DNA from 4 places in the Streptomyces gobitricini genome. Region 2 is predicted to be linked to each of the others. Evidence: riboswitches for the same ligand, from Rfam matches in the RefSeq annotation. Region 2 holds a riboswitch; each other region holds the start of a gene.
What was found. A riboswitch is a leader RNA that binds a small molecule or an ion and turns the genes downstream of it on or off. The one in region 2 is predicted to bind cobalamin.
Positions count from the first base shown of each region.

Region 1: another riboswitch for cobalamin. It lies ahead of cobN (cobaltochelatase subunit CobN); the one in region 2 lies ahead of ABD347_RS16220 (ABC transporter substrate-binding protein).
Region 3: another riboswitch for cobalamin. It lies ahead of ABD347_RS13160 (energy-coupling factor ABC transporter permease); the one in region 2 lies ahead of ABD347_RS16220 (ABC transporter substrate-binding protein).
Region 4: another riboswitch for cobalamin. It lies ahead of ABD347_RS17265 (ABC transporter substrate-binding protein); the one in region 2 lies ahead of ABD347_RS16220 (ABC transporter substrate-binding protein).

Region 1 covers NZ_BAAASR010000001.1:165,687-170,345, forward strand. Annotated here, with positions in the region: gene ABD347_RS00690 (precorrin-8X methylmutase) at 1-432, opposite strand, end outside; gene ABD347_RS00695 (cobalamin biosynthesis protein CobG) at 429-1,619, opposite strand; cobalamin riboswitch at 1,631-1,760, shown strand; gene cobN (cobaltochelatase subunit CobN) at 1,797-4,659, shown strand, end outside.
Region 2 covers NZ_BAAASR010000018.1:172,057-176,715, forward strand. Annotated here, with positions in the region: gene ABD347_RS16205 (helix-turn-helix domain-containing protein) at 72-1,001, opposite strand; gene ABD347_RS16210 (VOC family protein) at 1,391-1,738, shown strand; gene ABD347_RS16215 ((2Fe-2S)-binding protein) at 1,870-2,583, opposite strand; cobalamin riboswitch at 2,722-2,891, opposite strand; cobalamin riboswitch at 3,039-3,220, shown strand; gene ABD347_RS16220 (ABC transporter substrate-binding protein) at 3,251-4,291, shown strand; gene ABD347_RS16225 (FecCD family ABC transporter permease) at 4,288-4,659, shown strand, end outside.
Region 3 covers NZ_BAAASR010000015.1:135,845-140,503, forward strand. Annotated here, with positions in the region: gene dhaK (dihydroxyacetone kinase subunit DhaK) at 1-593, shown strand, start outside; gene dhaL (dihydroxyacetone kinase subunit DhaL) at 602-1,219, shown strand; gene ABD347_RS13155 (PTS-dependent dihydroxyacetone kinase phosphotransferase subunit DhaM) at 1,216-1,620, shown strand; cobalamin riboswitch at 1,688-1,892, shown strand; gene ABD347_RS13160 (energy-coupling factor ABC transporter permease) at 1,923-2,606, shown strand; gene ABD347_RS13165 (energy-coupling factor ABC transporter substrate-binding protein) at 2,603-3,076, shown strand; gene cbiQ (cobalt ECF transporter T component CbiQ) at 3,083-3,832, shown strand; gene ABD347_RS13175 (energy-coupling factor ABC transporter ATP-binding protein) at 3,832-4,659, shown strand, end outside.
Region 4 covers NZ_BAAASR010000018.1:420,370-425,028, reverse strand. Annotated here, with positions in the region: gene ABD347_RS17275 (ABC transporter ATP-binding protein) at 71-883, opposite strand; gene ABD347_RS17270 (FecCD family ABC transporter permease) at 880-1,839, opposite strand; gene ABD347_RS17265 (ABC transporter substrate-binding protein) at 1,890-2,918, opposite strand; cobalamin riboswitch at 2,958-3,161, opposite strand; gene ABD347_RS17260 (YnfA family protein) at 3,826-4,161, opposite strand; gene ABD347_RS17255 (class I SAM-dependent methyltransferase) at 4,452-4,659, opposite strand, start outside.

The sequences.
Region 1 (4,659 bases), on a different contig from region 2:
CGCGGTCGGGGCGTTGCCGACCGCGACGACCGCCCCTTCCAGCCGGTCGCGCCACAGCTCCAGCGCGGCGGCGCTGCGCGTCGTCCCGAGCTCGGCGGCGAGCGCCGGGACGGACGGGTCGGAGAGCGTGCAGACCACGTCGTTGTCCGCGGGCAGCCGCTTGCGGGTGACGCCGCTGGCGACCATCCGCGCGTCGCACAGGATCGGCGCGCCGGCGCGCAGCGCCTCACGGGCGCGGGCCACGACGTCCGGCGTGTACGCCAGGTCGCGGACGAGGTCGACCATGCCGCAGGCGTGGATCATCCGCACGGCGACCTGGCTGACGTCGGCCGGCAGGCCCGCGAGATCCGCCTCGGCGCGGATCGTGGCAAAGGACTGGCGGTAGATCTCCGCGCCGTCCTTCTCGTAGTCGAACACTCTGCTCTCGCTCATTTCGTCGGTCCTTGTACGGTCATCTGGTACGCGCCCTCGCCGGTCGCGACCATGTCGGTCCACGCGCCCTGCGGGTGGCCGCACCGGCGGGCGCACCCCGACCAGTGGACGGGCAGCGCACCCTCGCGGGGCCGCGCGTCCGCCCGTACGTCGGACAGGGACTTGGCGCAGCCGGGGCGTCCGGTGCACGCGGTGACCCCGGTCCAGGGGGAGTCGGTACGGGTGATGAACCCGGCGCCGTCGAGGGCGCGCAGCCGCTCCTCGGCCGCCGCCCGCCCGGCGAGGCCCGGCAGTACGAAGCCGCGCCACGGGGTGACCCGTACCTCCTCGGCGGGCAGCAGCGCGCGGAACTGGGCCGAGCTCACCCGGCCGAGGCGGGCCAGGACGGACACCGTGCCGTCGCCGATCACCCCGGGCGGGGGCGGCCCGCCGGCCGGGAGGGCGGCCTCCGGTACGGGCTCGGCCGCGACCGCCGCCCGCCGCAGGTGCTCCGTCACGTCCACGTCCTGCCCCGCCGGCAGCTCCCGCACCCGCCACGCGCCCGTGCCCGCCCGCCGCGCGGCGGCGAGGAACGCCCCGGCCGCCGCGAGCGCGGCGCGGGGCGCGTCGGCGGGGGCGACCCGCCAGGTCCGGTCCGCGACGTGCAGCAGGGCGCCGCCGTGGGGGGCTGCGAGCAACGTCACATCGGCGGCCAGCCCCGCCACGTCGCCCCGTCCGTCGTCCACGGCGAACAGGAAGCGGCCGGAGAGTTCCGTCGTCCAGTCCTCGGCGCACAGGAGCGCGTCCAGGCGGGCGGCCCACCCCTGCACACCCGGCCCGGCGAGCGGCGAGACGACCATGTTCCGTACCCGCTCGTGCCGTTCGGACGGCAGCAGGCCCGCCTCGCGCAGCAGGTCCGCCAGCCCGGCTCCGCAGCCGTCGCCGAGGCCCCTCAACTCCACGTTGCCGCGCGAGGTGAGGGAGAGGTGCCCGTCGCCCAGACGGTCCGACGCGTCGGCCAGTACGGTCACTTGACGGGGCGTCAGCACGCCGGTGGGAACCCGGAGCCGGGCGAGCGATCCGTCGTCGGCCCGGTGCAGCCGGAGTGCGCCGGGGCACGCGTCACCGCGCTCGCGGACACGGTCCCGTATGTGCGCTTCACCCCGGTCCTGGGGGTTTGGTGAGCTGGGCGGCATGGCGGCGAGCATACGCGCAGCCTCTACTATGCAGACGGCACAGGGTCCCAGGGCCCTAGGGAGGAAGCCCGGTGAGAATCCGGCGCGGTCCCGCCACTGTGAGTCCGGCCGGAACCGGACGAGTCAGGAACTCCCGCCGTCCTACGACCACCCGGGGCGCGGACACCCCGAGGAAGGCCTGCGCACGTCATGACGCACGCGACCACGCCCGAGACGGCGCCCGCCCCGGCGCCCGCCACGACGATCCTGCTGCTGTCGCACTCCGACACCGACCTGCTCAGCGCCCGCGCGGCCGGCGGCCCCGTGGAGTACCGGTTCGCCAACCCCGCCCGGCTCCCCGTCCAGGACCTGGACGGCCTCCTCGACGGCGCCGACCTCGTCGTCGTACGCCTCCTCGGCGGCATCCGCGCCTGGGAGGAAGGCCTCCAGGCCCTCCGTGAGACCGGCAAGCCGCTCGTCGTCCTCACCGGCGAACAGGCCCCCGACGCCCAGCTGATGGAGACCTCCACCGTCCCGATCGGCATCGCGGCCGAGGCGCACGCCTACCTCGCCCACGGCGGCCCGGACAACCTGGAGCAGCTCGCCCGCTTCCTCTCCGACACCGTCCTGCTCACCGGCCACGGCTTCGAGCCGCCGGCCGCCGCCCCCACCTGGGGCCCGCTGGAGCGGACCGCCCGCACCACCATCGGTCCCACGGTCGCCGTCCTGTACTACCGCGCCCACCACATGAGCGGCAACACCGCCTTCGTGGACACCCTCTGCGACGCCATCGAGGACGCGGGCGGCCAGGCCCTCCCGCTCTACGTGGCCTCCCTCCGCGCCCCCGAGCCGGAGCTGCTGGAGAGCCTGCGGACGGCCGACGCGGTCATCACCACCGTCCTCGCCGCCGGTGGCACCAAGCCGGCCGAGGCGCAGGCGGGCGGTGACGACGAGTCGTGGGACGCGGGCGCCCTCGCCGCGCTCGACGTGCCGATCCTCCAGGCCCTGTGCCTGACCGGCTCGCGCGCCGCCTGGGAGGAGAACGACGAGGGCCTCTCGCCGCTCGACGCCGCCAGCCAGGTCGCCGTCCCCGAGTTCGACGGCCGCCTCATCACCGTGCCGTTCTCCTTCAAGGAGATCGACGCCGACGGCCTGCCCGCGTACGTCGCCGACGCCGAGCGCGCCGCCCGCGTCGCCGGGATCGCCGTACGCCACGCCCGGCTGCGCCACATCCCGAACGCCGACAAGCGCCTGGCGCTGGTCCTCTCCGCGTACCCGACCAAGCACTCCCGCATCGGCAACGCCGTCGGCCTCGACACCCCCGCCTCCGCCGTCGCGCTGTTGCGCCGGCTGCGGGAGGAGGGGTACGACTTCGGCGACGAGGACGTCCCGGGCCTCGCCTCCGGTGACGGCGACGAACTCATCTACGCCCTCATCGAGGCCGGCGGCCACGACCAGGACTGGCTCACCGAGGAGCAGCTGGCCAGGAACCCGGTCCGCATCCCGGCCGCCGACTACAAGCGCTGGTACGCCACGCTCCCCGGGGAGCTGCGCGAGCAGGTGGAGCGGCACTGGGGCCCGCCGCCCGGCGAGATGTTCCTCGACCGCTCCGCCAACCCGGAGGGCGACATCGTCCTCGCCGCCCTGCGGCGCGGCAACCTGCTGATCCTCATCCAGCCGCCGCGCGGCTTCGGCGAGAACCCGATCGCGATCTACCACGACCCCGACCTGCCGCCGTCGCACCACTACCTGGCCGCCTACCGCTGGATCGCCGCCCGCGCCGAGGACGGCGGCTTCGGCGCCGACGCCATGGTCCACCTCGGCAAGCACGGCAACCTGGAGTGGCTGCCCGGCAAGAACGCGGGCCTGTCCGCCGCGTGCGGCCCCGACGCCGCCCTCGGCGACATCCCGCTGATCTACCCGTTCCTGGTGAACGACCCGGGTGAGGGCACCCAGGCCAAGCGCCGCGTCCACGCCACGCTCGTCGACCACCTGGTGCCGCCGATGGCCCGCGCCGAGTCGTACGGCGACATCACGCGCCTGGAGCAGCTGCTCGACGAGTACGCGCAGATCTCCTCCATGGACCCGTCCAAGCTGCCGGCCATCCGCGCCCAGATCTGGACGCTGATCCAGGCCGCCAAGCTCGACCACGACCTGGGTCTGGAGGACCGCCCGGACGACGACGGGTTCGACGACTTCCTGCTCCACGTCGACGGCTGGCTCTGCGAGGTCAAGGACGCCCAGATCCGCGACGGCCTGCACGTCCTGGGCGGCGCCCCCACCGGCCCCGAACGGGTCAACCTGGTCCTGTCGATCCTCCGCGCCCGCCAGATCTGGGGCGGTACGCAGTCCCTGCCCGGCCTGCGCGAGGCCCTCGGGCTGGACGAGTCCGCCGCGACCCGCACAGGCGCCGACGAGGCGGAGGCCAAGGCCCGCGCGCTGGTCGAGGCGATGGAGGCCGCCGACTGGGACCCGGCCGCCGTCGCCGCCGTCGCCGAGGGCCACGGCGAGCAGGTGACCGCGATCCTCGACTTCGCCGCCCGCCAGGTCGTGCCCCGCCTCGCCGCCACCACCGACGAGCTGGCCCACGCCGTGCACGCCCTGGGCGGCGGCTTCGTGCCCGCCGGTCCGTCCGGTTCCCCGCTCCGCGGTCTGGTCAACGTGCTGCCGACCGGCCGCAACTTCTACTCCGTCGACCCCAAGGCCGTGCCGTCCCGCCTCGCCTGGGAGACCGGCCAGGCGCTCGCAGACTCGCTGCTGACCCGCTACCGCGACGACAACGGCGACTGGCCCACCTCCGTCGGCCTGTCCCTGTGGGGCACCAGCGCCATGCGCACCGCCGGCGACGACGTCGCGGAGGCGCTCGCCCTGCTCGGCGTCCGCCCGGTCTGGGACGACGCCTCGCGCCGCGTCACCGGCCTGGAGCCGATCCCGCTCGCCGAGCTGGGCCGCCCGCGCGTCGACGTGACGCTGCGCATCTCGGGCTTCTTCCGCGACGCGTTCCCGCACACCATCGGGCTCCTGGACGACGCCGTCCGCCTCGCCGCCTCCCTCGACGAGCCGGCCGCCGACA
Region 2 (4,659 bases):
CGGCCAAACCGGTGAAAGGGTCGTTTGCTGGATCTCCGCGGCGGTGTCCACGGCTCGGTCACCACCGTGCGTCAGCCGCCGTGCGTCCTGCTCTTGGAGGGCGAAGCAGCGAGGTGGCCGGGAGCCGGACTGTCGCCGGCCGGCGCCGATGAGGTGTGGAGCTTGATGGTGTCGGCGAGCAGGTCCCTGGTGTGCTCCGGGCTGAGCGCCTGGGCCTGGAGGTGGGCGTACGTCGTGCTGTAGTGCCGGACGTCGGACGGTTTCTCCAGGTAGAGGTCGCTGGTGAACTTCTCCAGGTAGACCACTGTCTGACGGTTGTCGGGAAAGCACAGGAGGGAGAACTGTCCCAGGAGTCCGGGGTGGGCGCCCGCCGCGTGCGGGAGGACCTGCACGGTGATGTGCGGCTCGGTGCTCAGTGCGTGCAGGTGCTCCAGTTGCTCGCGCATGATCTCCCGGCTGCCGACGACGCGCCGCAGGGTCGACTCGTCCAGCACGGCCCACAGACTCAGGCGACGGGCGGGGTCGTAGATCCGGTGCTGACGGCGGAGCCGGACCTTCAGACGAGCGGCGGACTGTTCGACAGTGACCTGGGGGATCGTCTCGTCGATGACCGCGGCCGCGTAGGCGGGAGTCTGCAGCAGGCCCGGGACCACCATGGGCTCGTAGGTACGGATGGAGGCGGCCTCCGCCTCCAGGCCGACATACACGCTGTGGGGGATGTCGCCGTAGGCGTACCACCAGCCCTGCCGGCCCGACTCCCTGGCCAGCTCCATCAGGAAGTCGACGACACCCTGGTCGGTGACCCCGTAGAGCCGGCACAGATCTCGCACATCACGGGCGCTGACGGCACGGCGGCCGGTCTCCATGTGACTGACCTTGGCCTGGGAGATCAGTAAGCGCGCCGCCACCTGCGTACCGGTCAGGCCGCTGGCCAGACGGAGCCGCCGCAACTCCGCTCCCAGGCGCCGTCCCCTGACGGTGGGATTGCTGTTCGCCGCCACCGGCGGTGTACCTCCTGCTCCGATCCACTCTGTACCGCCAGCAGGTTGGCATGCCGCACCGACTGTTGATCACCCGCCGTGCCGCCGGATCCGAGGACGGCAGAAACGGACTGTGACCGTGTAATTTGCCCCCGGCGATGCCCCGGGCAGACCAGTGCCGCGCGGTACGCCGGCCGGTGTCCCCGCCCCGCACTCGCCGTCCACGCCGCCACCATGGGCGCCGGCGACAGCGTGAACAGCCGGCCCGGGGAAGCCTCCGCCCCGGGAGTCCACCGTCGTGCCGGAGCACGCCAGGGACCAGGGCCGCATCGAAAGTGGGTGCGGCGACGGACGTGCCGTAGTACTTCTGGGGAGACCAGAGACACGTTTGTTCTCGATCGGAGTCATCGATGGCTGTTCGCCGTGTCGTGCCCAACATCCAGTCGGAGGCTGCGCAGGAGAGCCGGGAGTTCTATGGCCTGCTGGGCTTCGAGGAGGTCATGAACCACGGCTGGATCATGACGCTCGCCTCCCCGTCCGTCCCGGCAGCGCAGGTCAGCGTCATGACCAGTGACAAGACCGCGCCTGTCACCGCCGACATGAGCGTCGAGGTGGACGACGTGGATGCGGCTTACGCGGTCATGCGGCAGAGCGGTGCGGAGATCCTGCACCCCCTACAGGATGAGGAGTGGGGCGTACGGCGGTTCTTCGTCCGCGATCCCAGCGGACGGGTGGTCAATGTGCTGGGCCACCGCTGACAGCCTCTCCCGCACCCTGGTGAAGGTGCTGGTCACTGCCATCTGTCAAGAGTTGTCCCGCAACCGATCTTGGCTGAAGGTGGTTGGTCAGGGCTGGATCCTGGTTGACTGCCGGCCCTGACGCGGTGCCGTCATGAACCGCCGCTTCCGTGCCGCGGCCTCTCGCCTTCGAGCACGCAGTCGCCGCAGAATCCGTTCCCAGGGACCCGGTAGTAGAGGCAGCAACTGTTGCGGCGGTAGGCGAGGGGGTCGACGGTGAGGACGCCCGCACTCGCGAGCGGTTCCCGCGCCAGCAGGGCGGCGGCGACCGGGAGCGGTGACCGCGGGGCGTCCGGGACGCGGGCGAGCAGCACCCGTACGGCGCCGACGAGCGCGGAGGCGGTGTTGCCGTGCAGGATCCTGGGCGAAAGGCCGAAGTCCCGCCGGAGGGCGTCGCCCAGCGGCAGCAGATGCCGTACGACGACGGTCTCGTACAGCGCGGCGGGCAGGTCCCCGGCGGTCGCGGCGGGCACCTGCGGAAGCCAGAGCTCGATCGGGCCGGACTCCGGGGTGCGCCACCACACCCGCTCGGGTGTCAGGTCCGTGGCCCGGCCGGTCAGTGTGGCCGTGGCGAGCGCGACGGACCACAGGCGGGCGGCCGTGCCGATGTGGAGCGTCGAGGCCGCGACGCGCCGCTGGTCGGTGCCGAGCCGGCGGGCCGTCTCCGCCACGTACGCCGCCAAGGGCGCCGGGTCGTGGTGGAGCGCGGTGAACGGCCGGAAGTCGCCGGCGTCGGCACGTGGGCCGCTGGACACGGCGAAGTAGGGGCCGACGGCGGCGACCCTGACGAGCGTGCCGTCGGTCACCGTCTGCGCACCGTGCGGGCCGGGTAGTGGCCGTGCCGGGGGTGGCGCGCCGGTGACGCGGGTGACGCCGGGGCGCGCGGAAGAGGGTGGGGGTGGGCACACAGGTGCCACCGTCCTCTCTCGGGGAGATCCGCCCCGGTACGTCGGGGTGCGACGGCGTGAGTCTCCTGACTCGGGATCGACGCTCCCCCGGTCTTCCCAGCCCCTGGGGGACGGTGACCGTGGCGGGTTCGCTCCCCCTTCACAGTGGCGGTACCGTGCCGGATTCCCACCGGCTTCCTCGTTCCGCCGTCGCGGGCCAGGTGGCAGGATCCCAGACGGGCCGTATACCGCGCCAGGGCTTTCCACCGCTACGGCCAGAAACAGGCCGACGGCGGCCATGGCCCTGTCGTGGCGGGTGGCACCTTCCCAGGGGCGCACGGTTCCGGCCATGCGCCCTTTCACCCGTCCGCCACATTTACGTAAGATCATCTGGTCATCACCGCGACGGGAGACAGGAAGCCGGTGCGATTCCGGCACGGTCCCGCCACTGTGACCGGGGAGTGCACCCCTTCAGTACGCCACTGCGCACCGCGCGGGAAGGCGGGGGGAACGTCGATCCGGGAGTCAGGACACTGGCCTGTCGCGGGCCCGTTCCGAGGAGCGCGGACTCCCCAGGAGGCTTTACGTGTACGACGGCACGCCCCGTCCTGTCTCTCCCCCGCCCGTTTCCCGCCGCCGCGCCCTGCGCGCCGCGGCCGTCTCGCTCGCCCTGTCCACCGCCCTGCTGGCCGGCTGCGCCGCGGGCACCGGTTCCGGGCACCGGCCGAAGGCGGAGTCGTCACCGGTCAAGGGCTTCCCGGTCACCGTCGACAACTGCGGCACCAGCACCACCTACCGGAAGCCGCCCGCCCGTGTGGTCACCATCCACCAGCACCCCGCCGAGCTGATGCTGGCCCTCGGGCTGAAGGACCGGCTGGTCGGCACGGCGTTCCCCGACTCGGCAGTCCTTCCGCACCTGAGAAAGGACTACGAGGCGGTCCCCGAACTGGCGAAGAAGGAGCCGTCCTTCGAGACCGTCCTCGACGCCGAGCCCGACTTCGTCTACGGCGGCTACGGCAGCGCGTTCGCCGAGAACGAGGGGCGGTCGCGCACGGCGTTCGCGGACGCCGGCATCGACACCTACCTGAACCGGGAGTACTGCGGCAAGAAGCAAGTGTCGATGAAGGACACCTACGACGAGATCCGCACGATCGGCTCCGTGTTCGGGGTGCCGGAGCGGGCCGACCGGCTGGTGGCCGACCTCCGGGGCCGCGTCGACAGGGCGGCGGCGGCCGTGAAGGGTGCGCCGGCCGTGCCGGTGTTCGTCTACGACAGCGGTGACAAGGCGGCGTTCACCGCCGGCGGCAAGAGCCTCGGCACCGAGATCATCAGGCTCGCCGGCGGACGGAACGTCTTCGCCGACCTCGACGACGTCTTCGGCGACGCGTCCTGGGAGCAGGTCGTCGCCCGGAAGCCCGAGGTCATCGCGATCTACGACTACGCGGGCGCCGGAAGCGTCGAGCAGAAGAAGAAGTTCCTGCTCTCCCTGCCGGCTCTCGCCGACGTCCCCGCCATCAGGAACAAGCGCTTCGTCGTACTGCCGCTGACCGCGACCCTGATCGGCGTCCGCCCGCCGTACGCGGTCGAGGGCCTCGCACGCGCGCTCCACCCCGAGCGGTTCCGGTGACGGCGACCGCGCCGGCCGAGGCGGCCTCCCGCTCCGCGTCCGTCGGCAGGAGCGACGCACCAGGGCCACGGCGTGCTCCTTTCGCCCTGGTTCTGGGGGTACTCGGCGTCGCCCTCGCACTCTCCGCCGTCGCGGGAATGGCCATCGGCTCGGTGCACGTGCCGCCCGGCGAGGTGTGGGGCATCGTGACGCACGCCCTGGGTCTGGACCGGCACGAACCGGTCTGGTCACGGGCGCGCGAGACGATCGTCCTCGATGTACGGGCGCCGCGCGTGCTGCTCGGGGCGCTGGCGGGAGCGGGGCTGGCGGTGGTGGGTTCGGCCATGCAGGCGTTGGTGCGCAACCCGCTCGCGGAACCGTACCTGTTG
Region 3 (4,659 bases), on a different contig from region 2:
ACGACGTGGCCGTCGCCGACAGCACGTTCACGGCGGGACGGCGCGGGACGGGCGCCACCCTGTTCGTGGAGAAGATCGCCGGCGCCGCCGCCGAGGAGGGGGCGCCGCTGGAGCGGGTGGAGTCGATCGCCCGGCAGGTGAACGCCCGTTCCCGGAGCTTCGGCGTGGCGCTGAGCGCCTGCACGACCCCGGCCAAGGGCAGTCCGACGTTCGACCTGCCGCCGGGCGAACTGGAGCTGGGCATCGGCATCCACGGCGAGCCAGGACGGGAGCGGCGGCCGATGATGACGTCGGGGGAGATCGCCGACGTCGCGGTGGACGCGGTCCTGGAGGATCTGAAGCCGAGCGGACCGGTACTGGTGCTGGTGAACGGCATGGGGGCGACGCCGCTGCTGGAGCTGTACGGGTTCAACGCGGAGGTCCAGCGGGTGCTGGGCGAGCGAGGCGTCCCGGTGGCCCGTACGCTCGTCGGCAACTACGTGACCTCGCTCGACATGGCCGGCTGCTCGGTGACCCTGTGCCAGGCCGACGAGGAACTGCTACGGCTGTGGGACGCGCCGGTACGCACCGCCGCCCTGCGGTGGGGAGTGTGAGGGCCGTGATGCTCGACGCGGAGTTCTTCCGGCGCTGGATGACCGGCGCGGCGGCGGCCGTGGACCGTGAGGCGGACCGGCTCACCGAGCTCGACTCGGCGATCGGGGACGCCGACCACGGCGCGAATCTGCGACGCGGTTTCGCCGCGGTGGTCACGGCGCTGGAAGGTGAGCCGTCCGGGACGCCGGGATCGCTGCTGACGCTCGCGGGGCGGGAACTGATCTCGACGGTCGGTGGCGCGTCGGGCCCGTTGTACGGGACGCTGCTGCGGCGCACCGGCAAGGCGCTCGGCGCCGCCGACGAGGTCGCGCCCGTCCAGCTGGCCGAGGCGCTGCGCGTGGGCGTGGCGGCCGTGGCGCAGCTCGGCGGGGCGAAGGCCGGGGACAAGACGATGCTGGACGCGCTGGAGCCGGCGGTCGAGGCGATGGCCGAGTCGCTCGGCGAGTCGTTCGCGGCGGCGGCGGAGGCCGCGGACCGGGGCGCCCTCGCGACCGTACCGATGCGGGCCCGCAAGGGCAGGGCCAGTTACCTCGGGGAGCGCAGCGTGGGGCACCAGGACCCGGGCGCGACGTCCTCGGCGCTGCTGATCGCCGCGCTCGCCGCCGCGGCGGAGGAGGCACGGTGAGCGCGCGGGTGGGCATCGTGCTGGTCTCGCACAGCGCGGCGGTCGCCGACTCGGTCGCCGGGCTGGCGCGGGGTCTCGCCGGGGGCGGGGAGACCGCTCCGGTGGCGGCGGCGGGCGGTACGCCGGACGGCGGGCTGGGCACCAGCGCGGAGCTGATCACGCGGGCGGCGACGGCGGTCGACGGCGGGGCGGGCGTGGCGGTCCTGGTGGACCTGGGCAGCGCCGTGCTGACGGTGAAGGCGCTGCTCGCGGAGGGCGACGAGCTGCCCGACGGCACGCGGCTGGTGGACGCGCCGTTCGTGGAGGGCGCGGTGGCGGCGGTGGTCACCGCGTCGGCGGGCGGTGACCTGGACGCGGTGGTCGCGGCCGCGTCGGAGGCGTACGGCTACCGCAAGGAGTAAGGCGCGCCCGCGGGGTGGAGCCGGGCCGTGCGCCGACGCGCGGCTTGTGATGTACCTGGTCAACGCACTAGTGTCGCAGGGCCTTGGTGTACGGGAAACCGGTGCGGTACCGGTGCGGCCCTCGCCACTGTGATCGGGAAGTCCGGCTCCACCCCCCGGGGACCATCTCGGGAAGCCACTGGAACGCCGCGGGAGACCGCGGGGTCCGGGAAGGCGGAGTCGCGGCGGCATGACCCGTCAGCCAGGAGACCGGCCAGGGCGCGTTGTCCATCCACGAGGTGCTGGAGAGGGTCTCCCCCAACATGCATATCGCCGAGGGCTATCTGCCCCCCGTGCACGCGGCCGCCTGGAGCGTGGCGGCCGCCCCCTTCGTCGTCCACGGCGTCCGGGCCCTGACCCGTGAGGTCAGGGCCAATCCCGAATCGACTCTCCTGCTCGGCGCGGCCGGCGCCTTCACTTTCGTCCTCTCGGCCCTCAAGCTCCCGTCGGTGACGGGGAGTTGCTCCCACCCGACCGGTACGGGGCTGGGCGCGATCCTGTTCCGGCCGCCGATCATGGCGGTGCTCGGCACCATCACCCTGCTGTTCCAGGCGCTGCTGCTGGCGCACGGCGGCCTGACGACGCTGGGCGCCAACGTCTTCTCGATGGCTGTCGTCGGCCCGTGGGCCGGCTTCGGGGTGTACTGGCTGCTGCGCCGCTTCGAGGTGCCGCTGATGGTGAGCGTGTTCTTCGGGGCCTTCGTGGCCGACCTGTCCACGTACTGCGTCACCAGCGTGCAGCTCGCGCTCGCCTTCCCGGACCCGAGCAGCGGTCTCGTCGGTTCTCTGGCGAAGTTCGGCGGGATCTTCGCGGTGACGCAGATCCCGCTGGCCGTCAGCGAGGGGCTGCTCACCGTGCTGGTGATGCGGCTGCTGACGCGGTCCAGCAAGGGGGATCTCGTCCGGCTCGGCGTGGTGTCCGTGAAGAAGGAGGCCGTGGCGCGATGAGCCGTGACGCCAGGATCAACACGCTGCTGCTGCTCGTCGTGGCCGCGCTCGCCGTCCTCCCGCTGGCCCTGGGGATGGGTGACCACAGGGAGGAGCCGTTCGCGGGCGCCGACGCGCAGGCGGAGACGGCGATCACCGAGACGAACCCGGACTACGAGCCGTGGTTCAGTCCGCTGTACGAACCCCCGTCCGGCGAGATCGAGTCGGCGCTGTTCTCGCTGCAGGCCGCTCTGGGCGCCGGTGTGCTGGCGTACTACTTCGGCCTGCGGCGCGGGCGTCGGCAGGGTGAGGCGCGGGCGCGTACCGGGTCTCCTGCCGGATCCCGCGACGGATCCCGCAACGGATCCCCCGACGGATCCTCCGACGGGGACGACCCGGTGAAGCCCGCGGGCGCTGAACCTCCGGTCACGGAACCTCCGGTCGCCGGTCCGGCCGGTGCCGACGCCGGTGTGCCCCGGCCTTCCGCCTAGCCGCCGGTGCTGCCGATCGACGCGGCGGCGCACAGCAGTCGCTGGCGCCGCCGCCATCCGGGCGAGAAGGCCCTGCTGGGCTTCGGTCTGACCGTGCTGGCCGTGTGCCTGCCGCCCTGGCCGGGGGCCGTGCTCGTCGCCGCCGCGACCCTCGCGGTGCTGCTGGGCCCGGCGGGGGTGGCGCCGCGGCAGCTGTGGCGGGCGTGGCGCATCCCACTGGGTTTCTGCGTAACGGGTGCGGTGCCCCTGCTGTTCCAGGTGGGCGGGGCGGGCGGGCTCGTCACGCTCGCCCCGGACGGGCCGGCGCACGCGGGCCAATTGCTGCTGCGTACGTCGGCCGCCTCGCTCGGCGTGCTGCTGTTCGCGTTCACCACGCCGGTGTGCGACGTGTTGCCCAGGCTGGTGCGGGCGGGGGTGCCGGCGCCGGTCGTCGACGTCGCGCTCGTGATGTACCGGATCAGTTTCCTGCTGCTGGACTCGGTCCGGCGGATCCGGGAGGCGCAGGCCGCGCGGCTCGGACTGACGAGCCGGGCGGCCGCCTGGCGTTCCCTGGCGGGCCTGGGAGCGACGGCGTTCGTACGCGCCTTCGACCGGGCGGCCCGGCTCCAGACGGGCCTGACCGGGCGCGGCTACGACGGCACCCTGCGCGTGCTGGTGCCGCGGACGGAGGTGTCCCGGCGGTTCCTGGGGGCGACCGGCGCGCTGCTCGCCGGGCTCGTCGCGCTCACTCTCGTACTCGAAAGGTTGCTGCCGTGATGCCTTCCGCCGTCGTGGAACTGCTGGGCGCGGGTTACGCCTACGAGGACGGCCCCGCCGTCCTGCGGGGCGTGGACTTCGCCGTGCCGGAGGGGCGGTCCATCGCGCTGCTCGGCCGCAACGGCAGCGGGAAGACGACGATGCTCCGGCTGCTGAGCGGTGGCCTGCGGTGCGGGAGCGGGCAGCTGCGCCTGGAGGGGCGGGAGGTGTCGTACGACAGGGCGGGTCTGACGCGGCTGCGCACGACGGTGCAGTTGGTCGTGCAGGACCCGGACGACCAGCTGTTCGCGGCGTCGGTGGGCCAGGACGTGTCGTTCGGGCCGATGAACCTGGGGCTGGCGGAGCCGGAGGTGCGGGAGCGGGTGCGCGAGGCTCTGGAGGCGCTGGACATCACGGCGCTGGAGGACCGGCCGACGCACCTGCTCTCGTACGGCCAGCGCAAGCGGGCCGCGATCGCGGGCGCGGTCGCCATGCGGCCCCGGGTCCTGGTCCTGGACGAACCGACGGCCGGCCTCGATCCGCACGGCCAGGAACGGCTGCTGGCCGTACTGGACCGGCTGCGCGCCACCGGGACCACGGTGGTGATGGCGACGCACGACGTGGACCTGGCCCTGCGCTGGGCGGACGACGCGGCCGTCCTCACCCCGGACGGCCTGCGCACCGGACCGGTCGCCGACCTGCTCGCCGACCAGGCGCTCCTCGACGCGGCCGGTCTCCGCCGCCCCTGGGGCATGGCGGTGGCGCGGGTGCTGCGCGACCGCGGCCTGCTGGACGCGGCCGCGCCGGGCCCGCGCACCCCGGAGGAGCTCGACGCCTGGGCGGCGGCG
Region 4 (4,659 bases), 250 kb from region 2:
TCACCGGAGGCTCCTGACTCACCGGAGGCTCCGGACCCCCGCCACCCGGCCACGGTTCCGGCGCTCGGCATCACCCCCGGTGCTCCCGAGCCCCTGAGCGACCCTCACGGGCGCGCGTGAGCGTGCCGAGCACCCGGATGTGCGGACGGCCGTCGGGCTCCGGGGTGGTGACCGTGACGCGCACGCCGTAGACGTCGGCGACGAGCGCCTCGGTCAGCACGTCCGAGGGGGCACCGGCGGCGACGACGCGCCCTTGGCGCAGCACTACCAGGTGGTCGCAGTACATCGCCGCGAGGTTGAGGTCGTGCAGGGCGACGAGGGCGGTCACCCGGAGCAGGCGGACCAGGTGCAGCAGGTCGTGCTGGTGCTGGATGTCGAGGTGGTTCGTCGGCTCGTCGAGCAGCAGCTCCCGCGGTTCCTGCGCGAGGGCGCGTGCGATCTGGACGCGCTGGCGCTCGCCCCCGGAGAGCGTGTGCCAGGGGCGGTCCGCCCGGTCGGTGAGATCCGTGCGGTCCAGGGCATCGAGGACGGCCCGTTCGTCGGCCCGCGACGGCGGCGACCAGGGGCGCCGGTGCGGGATGCGCCCGAGGCGTACGACATCGGCGGCGGTCAGCTCGACGAGGGTGTCCGCCTGCTGCTCCACGACGGCCACCCGCCGGGCGACGTCCCCGCGGCGCAGGCGGTCCAAGGGGTGACCGTCCAGCGTGACCAGCCCGGAGGCGGGGGCGAGCACCCCGCACAGGACGCGCAGCAGGGTGGACTTGCCGGAGCCGTTGGGGCCGAGCAGACCCGTCACGGCACCGGCGGGCGGTGCGACGCTGACGCCGTCGAGGATCAGCCGCCCGTCGGCGGTGCGGACGACACGGTCGGCGGCGAGGGTCATCGAGGGGTCCTCCGGGTGCGGTACAGCACGAGTACGAAGGCGGGCACGCCGATCAGCGAGGTCATCACGCCGACCGGCACCTCCTGCGGTTCGATGACGATCCGGGCGACCGTGTCGATCCACACCAGGAACACGGCCCCACCGAGCGCCGCGGCCGGGAGCAACCGGCCGTGCCCGGGGCCGACGAGGGCGCGCGCGGCGTGCGGCAGCACCAGGCCGACGAAGCCGATGGCACCGGACGAACTGACCAGCGCGGCCGTGAGCAGCGCGGTGACGCACAGCAGGACCAGCCGGGCACGGGCGACGTTCACGCCCAGGGTGGCCGCCGCGTCCTGACCGAAGGCGAACGCGTCCAGGGTCCTGGCGTGGCCGAGGCAGACGGCCAGCGCGATCACCAGCGCGGCGAGGCACAGCCACACGTCCGTCCAGTCGGCCCCGCCCAGCGAGCCCAGCAGCCAGAACAGCACGCCCCGGGTGGTCTCGGCGTCGGCCGACGTGACCACGATGAAGGAGGTCAGCGCGGAGAACAGCTGCATCGCGGCGACGCCGGACAGGACGACGCGGTCGGTGGTGCCGCCGAGGGTGTGGCTCAGCAGCATCATCGCCGCGAACGAGCACAGGGCACCCACGAAGGCACCGCCGGAGACCGGCAGCAGACCGCCGCCCACGCCCAGGACGACCACGACGACGGCTCCGGTGGAGGCGCCGGACGAGACGCCGAGGACGAAGGGATCCGCCAGCGGGTTGCGCAGCAGCGACTGCATCACCGCTCCGCACAGCGCCAGCCCCGCTCCGCACACGGCGGCCAGCAGGGTGCGCGGAAGGCGGAGGTTCCACACGATGCCGTCGCGGATGGGGGTGAGCTCCGAGACATCACCCCCGAGGTGCGCGGCGACGACGGACCAGACGTCGCGGACGTCGATGTCCGCCGGCCCGATGGTGATGGCCAGGGCCATGGACAGGGCGAGCGCGGCGAGCCCGCCGGCCGCGCGCAGCAGCGCCGCGGTCACTTCGCCAGGCCGAAGCCGCGCAGCGCGGCCGCGACCTGTTCGACGCCCTCCACGGTACGGATCGTCGGGTTCATGGCCTGGCCGCTGACCAGGACGTACCGCTTGTGACGGACGGCGTCCATGTTCCGGGTGACCGGGTTCGACTCCAGGAACTCGATCTTCTTCGCGGCGCTCTCCCCGCTCTGCGCCTTGCGGGTGAGGTCACCGATCACCAGCACGTCGGGGTCGCGGTCGGCGACCGTCTCCCAGTTGATCTGGGGCCACTCCTCGGTGGTGTCGTCGAAGACGTTCTTGGCGCCCAGCTCCTTGGTGATGATGCCGGGGGCTCCGCAGCAGCCCGCCATGTACGGGGACTTGGCGTCGGAGAACCAGTACAGCAGGGTGACGTCCGAGGCGTCGAGGCCGGCGGTGGCCCTGGTGACGCGGGACGTGAGCCGCGCGACCAGATCCTCGCCGCGCTTGTCCTCCCCGAAGACGCGGGCGAGGTCGCGCACCTCCGCGTACACGGTGTCCATCGTCAGCGGCTCGGTGCGGACGCCGTCCCCGTCGCCGCTGTTGTCCTTGCCCAGACAGTCGGACGGCGAGAGGTACGTCGGTACGCCGAGCTTCGCGAACTGCTCGCGCGTCGCCACGCCGCCCTTCCCGAGGGTGGAGGCGAACGACGCGGCGACGAAGTCGGGTTCGGTGTCGAGGACCTTCTCGAAGGACGGGTTGTTCTCGGCGAGGCGCTCCACGCCGGCATTGGCCTTCTCGAGGCCCTTCATGACGGGGTCGGTCCAGGTCGCGGTCCCGGCCATCCGGTCCGCGAGGCCCAGCGACAGCATGATCTCGGTGGTGCCCTGGTTCAGCGAGACCGCGCGCCGGGGCCCGTCGCCCCGGATCTCCACCTTCTCCCCGCAGTTGTCCAGCGCGCGCGCCGCGGCCTGCGGCGCGGTCGCCGGCCGGGCGGAGGCGCCGCACCCGGTCAGCAGGAGGGCCCCGCTCAGGAGCACGGCGAAAGAAGCGGTCCGGCGCGTGATGGGCACGGCGTTGTTCCTAGCGTCGGGGGCCCATGCGCGGAGCCCGTGCGTACGGTGCTGCCAGCAGGTCTTCGGACTCGGGGTCATCCGGACGAGGCGCCTTCCCGAGCCGGTGGTCCGGCCCAGTGGCTTCGTGCCCCGCCCGTCGCCCTCACCGCTGCGCGTCAGTTCCGGGTTCGCACCGGATTCCCTGACTCACGTACACACGCAAGGCATGTAAGGAGTTCAACTGGCTGGCGCAAATTACCACACCCGCGGATCCCGGCGAACTCGACGGTGTGTCCCACTTCGGAGCAACCGGCGCTCGGGCACTGGACAGCCCCGTACGCGGACGACGGAGGTGGCGCCACCGGGGTCGGCGCCAAGAAGCCGCGGACTCCACGGGACGTACGAGGCCCGTGGGCGTCCGCGGTGGCGGGACGAGGAGCGCGGGGCAGCGAGGCGTTCGGTCCTTCGCGCTCGCCGAGGAGCGGCTGACCACGCGGGCGAAGACGATTGCCGCGAGCGTCAGGCCCCCGAGCGCCGCGACCGTGCCCGGATACCCGGCCCGGCCGCACGTGGAGCGGCCGCCGCCGGGGTGGAGGGCTCACCCGGATCCGGGTCGGTCCCTGTCCGGTCGGCAGCGCTTCGAAAGCCCAGCTTGGGTCCGGCTCACGCCCCGGAACCCGCCACCCCCGCCCACCAGGTCTCCGCGTGTGACCTGCGCCGTCTGTAGGCAGTGTTCGTCGCGGCGGCGGAGCGCCATGTGTCCCGAGCGCCCCCGCCGCATTCGAGCCTGCCTCAACCGGCCCGCCGTGTCGTCGCTGAACGCGCCAAGGAGTTGACCACGCGCGCCGACGTCCCCGTGCCCGCCGTGGGGGAGAGCCTGAGCCCCGGTGCTGGCGGTGGCGGGCCGCCCGTACGCGCCGCTGACCTAGTGGCCGCGGGGGGCGTACATGATCACGGCCATCCCGGCCAGGCACACCAGGGCGCCGACGACGTCGAAGCGGTCGGGCCGGTAGCCGTCGGCGACCATGCCCCAGGCGATCGACCCCGCGACGAAGACTCCACCGTACGCGGCGAGGACCCGGCCGAAGTCGTCGTCGTGCTGCCAGGTCGCCACCACCCCGTACAGGCCCAGGGCGATGGCCCCGGCGCCGATCCAGATCCACCCTTTGTGCTCGCGGATGCCCTGCCACACCAGCCAGGCGCCGCCGATCTCGAACAGGGCGGCGACGACGAAGAGAGCGACGGAGCGGGCGACAGTCATACCTGGCGACCCTACCGACGGACCGGGGACACGAGCTCCAGCGGGTCGACCGGCGCCGGGCGGGCACGCTCCCGCCCTGTGCGAGCGGCGGGCACACCCCCGGTGGCGCACCTGAGCCCGGGCGCCGGTCGGGCGCGCCGGCCCGAGTGTCCTGTCGTCCGGAAGCGGCGCGCGGCACGCTTTGGCCCGGCGCCGGCGAGACGGTCGGCCGGTGGGCCCGTCGGGCGGTGTGGGCGTACGGCCGCCCGGGTGCCGCCGGCGGGGCTCTGGTCAGGCGCGTCGCCGCGGCGTCACGCGCGTCGCGCGGCCCATACGGTGCGTTCGGTACGGACGGCGAGGTCGCCGCGGCGCAGGACGCCGAGGGGGCTGTCGGTGTCGAGCAACTGGTCGAGCGCGACGAGGTCCTCGGCGGAAAGAGCGGGGGCGGCGCTGTCGCGCAGGTGCTTCAGGCTGCTGAGCGCGTACCGGCCGACCGCCGTGCCACGGGAGCCGTCGACG